DNA from 2 places in the Ligilactobacillus faecis genome. Region 2 is predicted to be linked to the other one. Evidence: predicted binding sites of a transcription regulator. Region 2 holds the regulator's gene; the other holds the start of a gene.
What was found. Region 2 encodes CtsR, which represses protease genes until heat stress. Its sites were predicted from a motif close to TTGGTCAAAAAAGGTCAAANA; they were not measured.
Positions count from the first base shown of each region.

Region 1: clpB (ATP-dependent chaperone ClpB) is a predicted target of CtsR. The motif match lies at 5,042-5,062, and genes of this name have one in related genera.

Region 1 covers NZ_CP123639.1:2,178,245-2,185,885, forward strand. The annotation lists gene dnaE (DNA polymerase III subunit alpha) at 1-1,920, opposite strand, end outside; gene QFX10_RS09950 (YjzD family protein) at 2,081-2,275, shown strand; gene clpB (ATP-dependent chaperone ClpB) at 2,359-4,962, opposite strand; gene pepT (peptidase T) at 5,193-6,434, opposite strand; gene QFX10_RS09965 (Nif3-like dinuclear metal center hexameric protein) at 6,453-7,568, opposite strand; gene QFX10_RS09970 (tRNA (adenine(22)-N(1))-methyltransferase) at 7,555-7,641, opposite strand, start outside.
Region 2 covers NZ_CP123639.1:428,617-436,257, reverse strand. The annotation lists gene QFX10_RS02365 (PTS transporter subunit EIIC) at 1-973, shown strand, start outside; gene QFX10_RS02360 (MFS transporter) at 1,435-2,787, shown strand; gene QFX10_RS02355 (DUF805 domain-containing protein) at 2,875-3,552, shown strand; gene QFX10_RS02350 (hypothetical protein) at 3,630-3,845, shown strand; gene QFX10_RS02345 (gamma-glutamyl-gamma-aminobutyrate hydrolase family protein) at 3,919-4,653, shown strand; tRNA gene QFX10_RS02340 (tRNA-Pro) at 4,713-4,786, shown strand; gene QFX10_RS02335 (CtsR family transcriptional regulator) at 4,930-5,400, shown strand; gene QFX10_RS02330 (ATP-dependent Clp protease ATP-binding subunit) at 5,420-7,641, shown strand, end outside.

The DNA.
Region 1 (7,641 bases), 630 kb from region 2:
TGGTTCAGGATAGATAACTGGCTTTTTTCCGTGCTTTCTTGCAATAAACTCATCGATATTTCCGATCGGTCCTGGACGATAGAGAGCATTGACGGCCGCTACATCTTCAAAAGAGGTCGGTTTTAGGCGACGTAAGACATTTTGGATCCCATTTGATTCAAATTGAAAGATCCCGTTTGTTTGGCCTAACTGAAATAAACGAAGAGTCCTAGGATCGTCCAAAGATATCTTACGAAGATCTAGACGTTCTCCATAACCAGTTTTGACGAACCGCAGTGCATTATCTAAGATCGTTAGATTGCGCAAACCTAAAAAATCGATCTTTAATAGACCAACTTCTTCGACTTGTTCCTTTGCAAACTGTGAAAGTAAGATCTGATCTCCACCAAGTTGAACTGGAACTGATTCACTCAACGGACGATCACTCAGTAAGATCCCAGCCGCATGGGTCGAATAGTGACGTTTCAAGCCTTCCAATTTAAGTGCCGTTTTAAAAAGACGTTCATTTCTTGGACTATCTGCGATCAAATTTTTCACTTTTTGAGATTCTTGATAAGCTTCACGTAAAGTAAGCTTGTATCGATGTGGTAAAGCTTGCGACCATTCGTCTAATTCAAAACTCGTCAGTCCCATCACTCGCCCTACATCTCGGATCGCCTGACGTGCACCTAATGTTCCAAAAGTAATGATCTGCGCCATATGCGTATGCCCATATTTTTGATGAACATATCGGATCAGGCTCTCTCTTTTAGTATCTGGAATATCTAGATCGATGTCAGGCATCTGAGCTCGCTTAGGATTTAAAAATCTTTCAAACAATAAGCCATACTTTAAAGGATCCACATCTGTGATCTTTAAAACATAAGCAACTAACGAACCAGCGGCTGAACCACGTCCTGGACCGATCCGGATCTTTTTTTCATGCGCAAAATTAGTTACATCCCAAACGATCAAAAAATAGTCTGCAAAACCTAATTGTTCGATCAAAGTTAGTTCTTTTTTTAGTCTCTTTTCATAAGTTGCTCTAGTCGAAACTTGTTCGATTCGTAGACGTTCATTTAGACCTTCTTGACATAATTTTTGTAAATAACTCACTGCACTCAATCCATTTGGAGTCTCAAAATGAGGCAATTTTGTTTTCGAAAATTCCAAATGTAGCTGGCTTTCAGCTAACAATTTTTCCGCATTTGAAAAAGCATCTTGTAGACCAGCGTTTTGATATTCGATCTGATACTGACTAGGCTCTTTTAAATAGTGGCGCCCGATCTGAGCTTTCAAAGAACTTTCAAAAGAGAGCTTTTCCCCCGAAGCGATCGCGCGTAAAACTTTAACTTCAAAATATTCATCTGCAGTCAAATAATGGACGACACTTGTAGCAAGTAAGGGGGTTTGTGAGAGCTTAGAAAGCATCGTCAGGGCCAACTGTTCTTTTTTAGCTAACGTCGGTTCGATCCCTAAATAGACGCTATTGGGATCAGCATATTCTTTTAGATGCTTCAAGATCTCAGTAGCATTATCATAATACTTGGCTAGCAAACTCTCTGTTGGGGGCGCAATGATATTTAGATCTGTCAAATAAGGGCTTATCTGGTCTAAAAATTCACTAAAAGCTAGTTCGCTATCTTTAAAACGTGTTAATTTCAACGAAGAGATCTGTAAAAGATTGCGGTAACCTTGTTCATTTTTAGCTAACAAGACTAAAGAAGAACTCGCTTCCACTTCAAGTGTGATCCCCACAACAGGCTTGATATGATATTTTTGACATGCATGATAAAAATCTAAGACTCCATACATTACATTGAGATCACTTAAAACTAAAGTCTGATACCCAAGATCAGCAGCTCTTTTGACATAGGTCTCGATCCGCAGATCACTTTTCAAAAGACTATTTTCACTCAAAACTTGGAGCGGGCTAAACATTTTTATCACTTCCTTTGCAAAGTTTCGCTTTATTAATAATAATTATACTATGCCTTAAGATCTTAGCAATGATTTACTAAAGCGACATTTAGTCCTATTTATTTGTGCAAATCACCCATAAATGTGCTACACTACTTAATGTGAATGCGAGGTGTTAGCAATGGCAAAACAACTTACGATCCTCTTTTGGGGGTTTATTTATGGTGAAGTTATCGGTTATATCCTTTCAGCACTTTCAGGAAGTACATTTGAACCACTCTCAAGTGGCTTGATCGCCATGGTTGCTGGTTGGATCGCAGTCAACTGTTTGACTCCTTTCATCAAAAGCCCTACAAAGACTAGTGATAGCAAATAATTTTTCAACTGTACGACAAATTCGTACAGTTTTTTCTTAGATGTAAAAAAGATCATTCTACTCTCGAATGATCTTTTTTACATCTATTTTTGGATAAGATCCTTTGTCTCAAAAGCGACTTGATCACCAGCAAGTTTTAATAAGACCTCAGAATGAGGCATGATCTGCCCAGCGATCAAAGCTTTAGCAAGTGGAGTCTCGATCTTTTCTGTGATGAAACGCTGTAATGGACGCGCACCATAAGCTGGATCGTAACCATTTTTTGCGATCCACGCCTTCAATTCATCACTTAAAACTAATTTGATCTCTTGATCAGCTAAACGTTTCGTCAAACGTTCGATAAATTTTGTCACGATCTCAGTCACGGCTAAAAGATCCAACGGTGTGAACATGATGATATCATCGATCCGATTTAAAAACTCAGGTTTAAAGTGTGCTTGAGCGATCTTTAAAACTTGCTCTTTAGTTTTATCTGAGATCTGACCATCAGTTGAGGCATCATTTAAAAGCAATTCTGAACCTAAATTAGAAGTCAAGATCAAGATCGTATTTCTAAAATCAACTGTCCGCCCTTGACCATCTGTCAAACGTCCGTCATCTAAAACTTGTAGTAACAAATTGAAAACATCGGGATGCGCTTTTTCGATCTCATCAAATAACACGATCGTATAAGGATCTCGGCGCACAGCCTCTGTCAATTGGCCGCCTTCTTCATAGCCGATGTACCCAGGTGCTGCTCCTACTAGCCGTGAGATCGAAGCTTTTTCCATATATTCAGACATGTCGATCCGCACCATATGCTTTTCTGAATCAAAGAGATCTTCAGCTAACGCTTTAGCTAATTCCGTTTTCCCGACCCCAGTTGGTCCTAAAAACATAAAAGAGCCTAACGGTTTAGATGGATCTTGTAGACCGGCGCGCGAACGTAAGACAGCATCTGAAACAGCTTTGACTGCTTCGTCTTGTCCGATCACACGTTGGTGTAACTTTTCATCAAGGTGTAACAGTTTTTCTCTTTCACCTTGAACGATCTTGTTGACTGGGATCCCTGTCAAACGACTGACAACTGAAGCGATCTCATCGTCAGTAACTGATTCTTCAACTAAGAGATGCGCAGGCTTTTTCTCATTTTCAAGTGTGGCTAGCTCTTGTTCGAGTTTTGGGATCACTCCATACTGTAACTTAGCTGCTTTTTCAAGTTCATAGTCACTCTCAGCTGTTTGCAATTCTTGCTTAGCGTGATCAAGCTCAGCCTTTTTATCACTAACTTTTTGAATACTTTCGCGTTCACTTTCCCACCGCATCTTTAATTGATTTGCTTGCTCTCTTAAATCAGCTAACTCGCTTTGCATCTCTGCTAATCTTTTTTTAGAGGCTGAGTCGCTTTCCTTTTTCAAAGCAGCTTCTTCAACTTCTTTACGCATCAATTCACGCGTGACTTGATCAAGTTCAGTTGGCATCGAATTCATCTCAACTCTGATCTCAGCACAAGCTTCATCGACTAGATCGATCGCTTTATCTGGCAAATAGCGATCAGTGATGTAACGGTCAGATAATGTTGCTGCTGCGACTAACGCATTATCATGGATCCGTACTCCGTGGTGTGTTTCATACCGTTCTTTTAAACCACGCAAGATCGAGATCGTCTCAGTGACACTTGGCTCTTTAACTAAAACTTTTTGAAAACGCCGTTCAAGTGCTTTGTCTTTTTCTAAATATTCACGATATTCATCTAACGTCGTCGCCCCGATCAAGTGCAATTCTCCTCGGGCAAGCATTGGTTTCAAGAGATTCCCCGCATCCATACTTCCCTCGGTTTTACCTGCACCAACGATATTATGGATCTCATCGATAAATAAGATGATCTGACCTTCACTTTTAGCGACTTCTTTTAAAACAGCTTTCAATCGTTCTTCAAATTCACCACGATACTTAGCACCTGCGATCAAAGCTCCCATATCAAGTGAAAAGATCGTCTTATCTTTCAAATTATCTGGAACATCGCGTGAAACGATCCGTTGCGCCAAGCCTTCAATGATCGCCGTCTTGCCGACCCCAGGTTCTCCAAGCAACACAGGATTATTTTTGGTTTTGCGTGATAAGATCCGGATTACATCGCGGATCTCATCATCGCGTCCGATGATCGGATCTTGCTTACCTTTTTTGACTTGTTTGACTAGATCGATCCCGTATTTTTCTAAAGCCTTATATTGCTCTTCTTGATTTTTAGAAGTTACTTTCTCACCATTGCGCAATTGAACAACAACTTCTTCTAACTTTTTAGCAGTGATCTTGTGTTCTGTTAAAAATTTGACTAATGGATCATAAGTTTGCTTCATCAAAGCTAAAACAAGAGTATCTAAGGCAATATATTCGTCAGCAAACTGTTTTTTGATCTCATCTGCATCCCGTAAAAGTTGTAACAACTTTTGGCTAAAAGTTTGACCATAGCTCACATTACCAGTCAAAACAGGTTGCTCAGCTAAAATTTGATCGATCTTTTGCTCAAATCCATTTAGATCAATGCCAGCCCTTTTATAAATATCAGCGACTAGTTCACCTGGTTGCACTAAAAATTTAAATAGGTGGCTCACATCGATCGCTTGATTTTTACGGGTGATCGCGATCTGTTGTGCTTGTCCTAAAGCATCTTGGACTGCTGTCGTAAAATTATTTTCATCATTCATCGTCTTCTTTGCCTGCTATATAAAATGTGAATAAACATACTTATTTATAATAAATGAGCACATTTTTAGAAAGAAATATAGCTTTTCCTTTCTTGATCTTATTTACCATTATTGCTATCAAAAGGCCCTACTTTTGACGGCAAATATATTCGCCTCACATTTGATCTTTCTTACGAATCTTGATCATATCTCAGTATCTTTGGGCCAACAAGCGAGCACTCAGCCACAGATCACCGAACTGCCAGTGAAATGATCTCTAAGATCACTGCTACAGCTTGTTCCATAACTTGTGTCGAAACATATTCATAGCGCGCGTGCATATTTTCGCCTCCAGCAAAAATATTTGGCGTTGGCAGACCTTTAAATGAGATCGTTGAACCATCAGTACCACCCCGAACTGGATAAATGACTGGAGTGATCCCTAAATTCTGCATTGCTTGCTTAGCAAGTTCAACTACTGTCATATCTTTTTCGATCACGTCACGCATATTATAATATTGATCTTTTAGCTCTAATTTGATCCGCTCTGTCCCTAGTGCTTGATTGATTTGCGCGACATTTTCTTGCATCAAACGTTTCCGTTGTTCAAATTTTGCGTGATCATGATCTCGAATGATATAGCTTGAACTAGCATGATCAACTGTCCCGCTCAATTCTTCTAAATGAAAGAATCCTTCGCGCCCAGATGTTTTTTCAGGAACTTCGTCTTTAGGCAACATTTCATGAAGATCGATCGCCAGTTGTAACGCATTGACCATGATCCCTTTAGCGGTAGCTGGGTGCACATTTTTCCCGATAAATTCAAGTTTAGCTTGCGCAGCGTTGAAAGTCTCATATTCAAGTTCACCAAGCGGTCCTCCGTCAACAGTATAAGCGATCTCAGCTCCAAAATCGTCTACGTCAAATTTGAGTGCCCCTGTTCCGATCTCTTCATCTGGCCCGATCCCGATCATTACATCGCCATGTTCGATCTCAGGATGAGCAAGTAAATATTCCACTGCAGTGATCACCTCAGCTACTCCTGCTTTATCATCGGCCCCAAGTAATGTCGTTCCATCAGTTGTGATCAGATCATGACCAGCATACTTTTTCAAACTTGGAAATTCAGCAGGTGACAATACATACTCACCCGCAGCATCTAACTTGATCTCGCTACGCCCATCATATGCTTTGACGATCTGAGGTGAAACATTTGTTGCATTAAAATTAGCTGTATCCATATGGGCTAAAAAACCGATTTTTTTAGCTTTCTTACCTGCTGGCAGATTACTTGGCAAAACAGCTAAAACATAGCCATTATTAGGATCGATCCGCACATTTGCTAGTCCAAGCTCACTTAGTTCTTTAGCTAGCTCCTTAGCAAATTCAACTTGACTTTTAGTTGACGGGATCGTCGTTGAAGTCGCGTCTGAACGTGTTTCTTTTTTCACATATTTTAAAAAACGTGGTACTAGATTTTCATACTTGCTCATTTAAACTCACCCTTCTTTTTAAATATATTCAAATGGATCAGTCGTTAATCGTGAAGCGATCACTTCGATCCCCCAGTTATTTTCTGCTTGCCACTTAGTGAACAATGTTTGTAAATGTGGTTTACAGATCGCTTCAAAGTGATGTCCAGGATCGATCACCGCTAAGCCAGTCTCATACATGTCATGTGCGGTATGATAAGAAACATCACCTGTCACATATACATCGGCCCCTTTTTTTAGCGCAAATGGATAAAATTTAGCTCCTGAGCCTCCTAAAACGGCAACTCTTTGAACTAATTTAGTTTGATCTTTAGCAACTAAGCGCAAGCCTTTTAAATTTAAACGTTCTTTACAAAAAGCAACGTAATCCATCAAAGGCATCGGTTTGGGTAGCATTCCGATCCGCCCCATCCCTGTCTTTTGACCTAAGCCTTCAACTTGATAAAGATCAAAAGCGATCTCTTCATAAGGATGGTTAGCTCGCATCGCTCGTAAAACATTATCCTTTATCTCACCTGGAAAAACGACTTCGATCTTTTCTTCTTTGACTTCTGTAAATTCACCGACTGTGCCAATATAAGGCGTAGCTCCAGCTTCTGGTAAAAAACGTCCTGTACCAGTTAATGAGTAGGAACAACCTGCATAGTCACCTAAATACCCTGCCCCAGCTTTAGCTAAAGCTTGACGCATTGCTTTAGCTGCTTCAAGTGGGGTAAAAACAGCTAATTTATACCAAGTCTGTTCTCGTGTTGGCAATAAACTAGTAGTTTGACTGAGCCCTAGTGCTTTAGCTAACCAATCATTCATGCCTCCATTAGCGTTATCTAAATTCGTATGCGCTGCATAAACTGTGATCCCGTGTTTGATCAATTCAGCATACATCGCATTTTGCGGGTCAGCTAGATCAAAACTTTTGATCGGAATAAACAGCGCTGGATGATGCGCAAAGATAAAATCGACTTGGTTTGCGATCGCTTCAGTAACGACTTCAGGGCGAACATCTAAGGTGACCATCATCTTAGTGACTTCTTGTTCTAAACTACCTAGTTGCAACCCGATCGGATCGTTTTTTTCAGCGATCTCTTTGGGCGCAAACTTTTCAAATCTTTGGACGATCTCTTTAACTTTTACCATTCAAAACACCTTCGATCTGCTCGATTTTGGCTTCAAGTGCCTGTTTCTTTGCGACTGGAACATCTTTAGCTTT
Region 2 (7,641 bases):
GATCCAAAGCGGGCTACGAGTTGCAGGTGAAAATATCGCACATATGGGAGCTTTTGGAACATTTCTCTATGGTTTCTTATTGCGGTTGACTGGGGCAGTTGGTTTACACCACACGATCTATCCGCTCTTTTGGTACACTTCTTTAGGCGGAACAGAAACGGTAGCTGGACATGTCGTTTCTGGAGCGCAAAACATTTTCTTTGCTCAACTAGCTGATCCTTCACATACGGGCTTGTTCACATATGGGACGCGCTTTTTTGCCGGACGTTTTGCAACGATGATGTTTGGGCTTCCTGCAGCTGCTTATGCGATGTATCGTTGTTTACCTAAGAAAAACCGGCAAAAAGATGGTGGTTTATATTTGAGTGGCGGATTGACTTCATTTCTAACGGGGATCACAGAACCGATCGAATATACTTTCTTGTTTGTAGCACCGTGGCTTTACGTTGTGCATGCCTTTTTAGACGGACTTTCATTTTACTTTGCTGATATTTTGAATATCCGGATCGGAAATTCATTTTCCGGTGGTTTTATCGATTTCCTCTTATTTGGGATCTTGCAAGGAAATGATAAAACCAATTGGTTCAAAGTAATTTTGTTTGGACTTGTCTGGGCTGTAGTTTATTATGTCGTTTTCACTTTTTGTATCAAACGCTTCAAAGTACCGATCCCAGGTCTCTTAGTAGAAGAAACTTCGGCAACCACAGAAGTTAAGCAAGGTGGATCTCTTCATGAAGAAGCCTTGACGATCTTAAATGCTCTTGGAGGTCCAGAAAATATTGAAACTGTTGCAGCTTGTGCAACGCGTTTGCGGGTCGCAGTCAAAGATAAAGCTAAAGTAGATCAAAAAACACTAAAAGATCTAGGAGCTGTAGCTGTCTTAGAAGTTGGGGGTGGCATTCAAGCCGTTTATGGTGGCAAAGCCGATCTGTATAGTCAAGAGCTCAATCAGATCTTAGGTAAAGGGGAGTAGCCACTACTTTTCAACAGAAAAGAAAGCTTATAGTGAGTTTAGTAGAAGTGTTTACGTGAAAATCAATTTTCTCGATCTTAAAACAAGAAAAGCGGTTATTTAGGCTTTGACCTAGATAACCGCTTTTTTTGATCCGAACACGATCGTGGCAAGAACTTTTGATAAACGAGATATTGATCAAAGTCAGGTAAGATCTCAGCTAGTTCGTGTGGCTGTGTGCGCTACCACAAATAGCCTATCGCACACTTTATTTTTTCTATAGGTGTTATATCATATTTGAATATATTTTTAGTAACAGTTAAACAAATCCTTTTTTTCTATTTTAAGAGTAGAAAAGCTTTTTTATTATATTTAAAAAGTCAGATATAATTAAAAGATTTTAACCATAATACAAGTTATTTTTAATATACAAAAAATTGTGCTAAAATCAGGGGTGAGAATAAGAATGAGGGGGTCTTAACATGCTTTTCTTTTTACGTCCAGCACCAGATGCTGACAAGAAAGTGCCACCTGAAAAAGTCAAGTCAAGCTATCTTTGGCACCAGACTGGGGTGATCTTAGCACTTTGTATCGGATATATCGGTTACTATATCATTCGCTTGATCTTTACGACTGAACAAAATGAGATCATGCGGCAGTATGGTTTTTCGACGGCACAGATCGGACTTATTTTATCTTGTTTTGGAATCGGTTACGGGATCTCGAAGCTTTTTATGGGGGCTTTAAGTGATAAAAGTAATACGATCCGCTATCTAGCGACTGGTCTGATCGTTTCAGCTCTTTTGAATTTTTGGCTGGGGTCAACGAGAAACCTCTATTTGATGATGGTCTTGATGTTAATCATGTCGATCGCTCAAGGGATGGGGGCCGCTGCTTGTCAACGGACGATCCAGCTGTGGTGGGGCAAAAAATGGCGCGGAACGGTCTTTTCGATCTGGTCATCGGCGCATAATGCTGGGGCCTTTGCCTGTGTTGCAGTCGTTCAACTTGCAACCTTTCTTTTCACTGGTTCGATCGCCGCTGTTTTTTATACGGCCTCAGTGGTCGCATTAGTGATCGCAGCGTTTATCTTGTGGGCAGGATCAGAACGTCCTGCTGCTGTGGGCTTGCCAAGTGTTGCTGAATATACAGGAGATGAAGTCGTTTTAGATGATGGTGAAGTTTCAGCAAGCGACCTGACAGAACTGCCTTTGCGTGCGGTATTTAGTAAGTATATTTTGAAAAATCCGCTCGTATGGGCGATCACATTGACCTCAATGTCACTTTATTTAGTTCGTTATGGTGTCATGAGTTGGATCCCAAGTTTTCTAGTGCAGTCTAAGGGCTTTTCTGAAGTATTTGCTAAATGGCTCGTGGGGATCTTTGAGTTAGCAGCTGTACCGGGTGTGATCTTATTAGGAGCCTTATCTGATCTATTAAAAGATCGCCGGGCCTTGGTTTGTTTAGGTTGTGTTTTAGGCCTTTTTCTATGTTTGACGACCTACTTTTTTAGTACTAATAAAACATTGATCGTAGTCGATCTGCTTGTTATGGGAACATTGATCTATGCACCGTTGACATTAGTCGGGTTAATGGTCAATGAAGTCGTTCCTAAATTTGCAGTTGGGTCATCAACTGGTTTTATGGGCTTTTTCCAGTATATTTTTGGTGAGACGCTAGCAACCGCTTTGATCGGGATCTTAGTTGCCCACTATGGTTGGGTCGCAAGTAATACGATCTTGTATGTAGCCACTGGTAGTGCTTTTGTATTATTGTTATATATTATGCGACATGAGAAAAAATTACGTCAAAGAGTTGAACATACCAATTCCTAGGTAAATATAGTTTCAAATTTTTTAAAGATGGTTAAATTTGTGTTAAACTTAAAATATGTTTAGCAAATAGAGAAGTGGGTGGTGGAGATGGTTTGTCAAAGATGTGGGGCTAAAGGTCTAACAGATCAAAAATTATGCCCTAAATGTCAGCAAAAAGAAGCCAAAGCCATGATCGCTCAGCCATCTAATAAGCTATTTGTAGCGACCAAATTGATCTTTAAAGATATTTTCCGCTATGGTAAAAGTTTACGGCGGGCAGATTATTGGTATGGCACTTTAGGGCTCTTTTTGCTTGATAGTTTAGTTTATCTGTTAGTTCGTAGCTTAGATCAAGTCAAATGGCATTTATATTTGACGCAAAGTTTTCGTGTGTTACATTTATTGTCGGAGCTGACGAGTTATTTATTTACATTGATGCTCGTAGTGACTTTTTTTGTCAGTTTATCAGCTCAAGTTAGACGGCTCCACGATGCTGGGATCGCTAGTGGATGGGTCTTATTAGGTTTCTTTCCCCTTACGTTACCGATCTTATTAGTCTTACTATGTCAACCAGCTAAAAAAGGTGAGAATACATATTTGACTGAAAAGCAAAATAGTGTAGGCGCAGCTTTTTACCGGATGAAAGGTGCGATCGTGTTAGTTTTATTAGTCACGAGTTTGTTAGTCTTGCTGACGACACAAACAGCTAAGCGTATGTTCTTTCAGTGGCAACTCGAACAGGCTTTTGAACAGTTACAGACAAAAGGTCCTGAATATTTAGAATAGAGACGAAACGACCAGAACTAGTAGGTCGTTTTTGTTATAATAAAAATGTAAGCGTATTCTAAAATGGAGGGATGGTCATGTTTAAATTGAGTGAGTTATATCAGATCGAAGATGCTTTAAAAACGAGTGAATGTTTGACCAGTTATGAAATATTTCAAGCTTTAAAAGAGTTACGACTCTACGGAGCGTGTACGTTACGTGATCTAGGTTCTGTAGAAGCTAAATTGGCGCGTCTCCCCTTTGTCAAGGTACGTCCGGTAGGGCGGGGCCATCTTAGTTTAGAAAGATGGTAAGGAAGTCTTTACTAAATGTTAAAGATATGATATTTTCATTAAAACATTATTTTTAATACAAGGGGGAAAACTTATGCATCCAAGAATCGCGATCCCAGCAGATACACTGATCGAAGCTACTAATATCATCAATGAAAGAAACGCACCTTTTGCACCGCGACCAGCGATCGAAGCGATCGTTAAATCAGGAGGCGCACCAGTCATTTTACCGAGTGTTGCGCCAAAATTTGTTGATGATTACATCGATCTTTTTGATGGGATCGTTTTTGCCGGGGGCTTTGACGTTGACCCAACTTTCTTTGGTGAAGAACCACATTTGAAGTTAGGCATGACCTATCGCAAACGAGATATTTTTGAGATCGCGCTTTTGAAACGCGCATATGAAAAGGGGAAAGCGATCTTAGGGATCTGTCGGGGGATGCAGTTGATCAACGTTGCTTTAGGCGGAACTGTCTACCAAGATCTTTCTGAAAATAAGACGATCTATGTCAAGCATTCACAAGATGCTCCTGGAAACTTACCGTCGCATCATGCAAACGTCAGCGAAGATAGTCGCTTGTACCAATTAGTCGGTAAGCGTCCATATATCAATTCACGCCATCACCAAGCCTTAAAAGATATCGCGCCAGGCTTAAAAGTCGTTGCTCGAGCAGACGATGGTGTTGTTGAAGCGATCGAATCAAGTGCAAGTGATCAGATCTTAGGGCTACAATGGCATCCAGAAAATATGTATAAACATTATACTGATTCGCAAAACATTTTTGCTGATCTGATCGCGCGGGCTAACAAAGTCGCTCAAAATAATTAGTTCTTTTCAACAAAAGACTTTTATCTTCTCCTAAAAAGTAATATAATGATAGTTGTTTCCGGGAAATAGCTCAGTTTGGTAGAGCGCTACGTTCGGGACGTAGAGGTCGCAAGTTCAAATCCTGTTTTCCCGATCAACTAGCATAAAGTAGGGTCATGGTAAGGCATGACTCTTTTTGTGCTTGTTTGAGAAATTTGCGCTAATTCATTGCCAACAAAGGGCGAGAAAGTTTATAATAATAGTCAAAGTTAGTCAAACAGATCAAGGATAGGTTTTATGCAAAATCGTAATATTTCCGATATCATCGAAAGATATTTGAAGAGCATATTAGCAGACTCATCGAAGATCGAGATCAAACGCTCGGAAGTGGCTGATCAATTTGATTGTGTACCATCACAGATCAATTATGTGATCAAGACGCGTTTTACCTTACAAAATGGCTATCTAGTCGAAAGTAAACGCGGTGGTGGAGGTTATATTCGGATCGCCAAAGTCAACTTGATCAGTGATCCGAACCTCTTAGATGAGCTGATCGAATATGTTGGCGAAAGTATTAATGAAACAAAGGCATTTCAAATCATTCAAACGCTTTATGAAAATGAGTTATTGACGCATAAAGAGGCACATTTAGTTGCGTCAGCGATCGAAAAAAGTACGCTCGCATTATCTGACATAGCCTTAGAGGATGCGATCCGCGCAAAGATCTTGCGCAGTATTTTAAATCGTTTACGCTGTGCCGACCATTAAATAGAAAGAGGGGGATCTGATGGATTCAACATCTTATACACCAAGTGCGAATCGCGTACTGTTACTTGCACAAGAACAAGCAAATTATTTCAAACACCAAGCGATCGGAACGGAGCATTTGTTATTAGCATTAGCTCTGGAAGAAAATGGTGTTGCAGGTGAAGTATTGAAACAAGCGTTGATCAGCGCCGTTGATATTCGCGAAGAGATCGAACGCTTGGCTGGGTACGGAACTTTAAGACGTCAAGCCCCTGATAGTTATCTCCCATATTCGCCGAAGACAAAAGCGGTGCTAAACGAAGCTTTGCGCCAAGCAATGATGATGGGTTCCTCCAAGATCGGGACAGAGCACATCTTATTAGCTTTATTGAGCGATGAGACGCTCTTGTCTTCCCGGATCATTTACAGTTTAAATAGTGATATTCGGACGTTGCGTCAGTTATTATTACGCCAACTTGGTGTGACTGATCGCCAACGTCAAAGAATGGCAAAACGTGCTAATGAAGAAAAACACCGTTCCAAAACTGAGACGCTTGATGGCTTAGCACGGGATATGACGGCGATCGCCAAGGAAAAAGCGATCGATCCTGTCATCGGACGTGAAAACGAAGTCAAACGAGTCATCCAAGTTTTGAGTCGACGCACTAAAAACAATCCTGTCTTGTTAGGTGAACCAGGGGTCGGGAAGACTGCGGTAGCTGAAGGCCTAGCGCAAGCGATCGTTTCAGGCGATGTCCCTGAGAACTTACAGTCAAAACGCTTGATGATGCTTGATATGGGCTCACTTGTAGCTGGCACAAAATATCGCGGTGAATTTGAGGATCGTTTGAAGAAGATCTTAGAAGAAGTCTACCACGATGGCAATGTGATCTTATTTATCGATGAGATGCACACGTTGATCGGGGCTGGTGGCGCTGAAGGCGCGATCGACGCTTCTAATATTTTAAAACCAGCGTTAGCTCGAGGCGAAGTTCAAGTGATCGGAGCAACGACTTTAGATGAATACCAAAAGTATGTTGAATCTGATCCTGCTTTAGAACGCCGCTTTGCGACGATCATGGTCGATGAACCTGATCAAGCTCAAACGTTTGAGATCTTACAAGGGGTCCGTCCTCGTTATGAAGAACACCATAAAGTCAAGATCAGTGATGAAGCGCTCGATGCCGCCGTCAAATTGAGTACGCGCTATATCACGAAACGTTTCTTACCAGATAAGGCGATCGATCTGATGGATGAAGCGGCCGCGCGGTTAAGGATCGTCAATGCAGAAAAGAGCAACCAACTTTCACGCTCGCGGGCTAAGCTAAAAGACCTCGAAACTGAGTATGAAGCTGAGATCGTGGCAGAAAACTTCGATGAAGCAGCTCTTTTACGCAAGAAAGTCTTAAAGTTGCGCGAAAAGATCGAAAAATTGAATGCGCAACATGCTGAAAAAGAAGCCAAGAAAGAATACGAAGCAACAGTCACTGAAGAAGATGTCGCTGCTGTTGTGTCTGAATGGACAGGAGTTCCAGTCACACAATTGACGAAGACTGAAAGTCAACGTTTAGTCGGCTTAGAAAAGATCTTGCACCAACGGGTCGTTGGGCAAGAAGAAGCGATCAGCTCGATCTCAAAAGCGATCCGGCGCTCGCGGAGCGGCTTAAGTGACCCGACTCGTCCGATCGGCTCCTTTATGTTCTTAGGACCAACCGGGGTCGGTAAGACTGAGCTGGCTAAAGCTTTAGCCGAAGCGATGTTTGGTTCAGAAGACGCGATGATCCGGGTCGACATGAGTGAGTATATGGAAAAATACTCAACGAGTCGGTTAGTCGGTGCTCCTCCAGGTTACGTCGGTTATGATGAAGGCGGGCAACTTTCTGAAAAAGTCAGAAATAAGCCTTACTCTGTCGTATTACTAGACGAAGTCGAAAAAGCTCACCCAGATGTTTTCAACATCTTGTTACAAGTGTTAGATGATGGTTATTTGACAGATTCTAAAGGGCGGAAAGTCAACTTTAGAAATACGATCATCATCATGACTTCAAACTTAGGGGCGACAGCTTTACGCGATGAAAAATCAGTTGGTTTTGGCGCTGGCAATGTGATCGATGATTATGCAGCTATGTCAGCTAAGATCCGCGAATCGTTGAAGAAGAGCTTCAAACCAGAATTTTTGAACCGGATCGATGAAGTTGTGATCTTCCACTCGCTTGAAAAAGACGAATTACATCAGATCGTCAAGTTGATGGCCAAAGATAT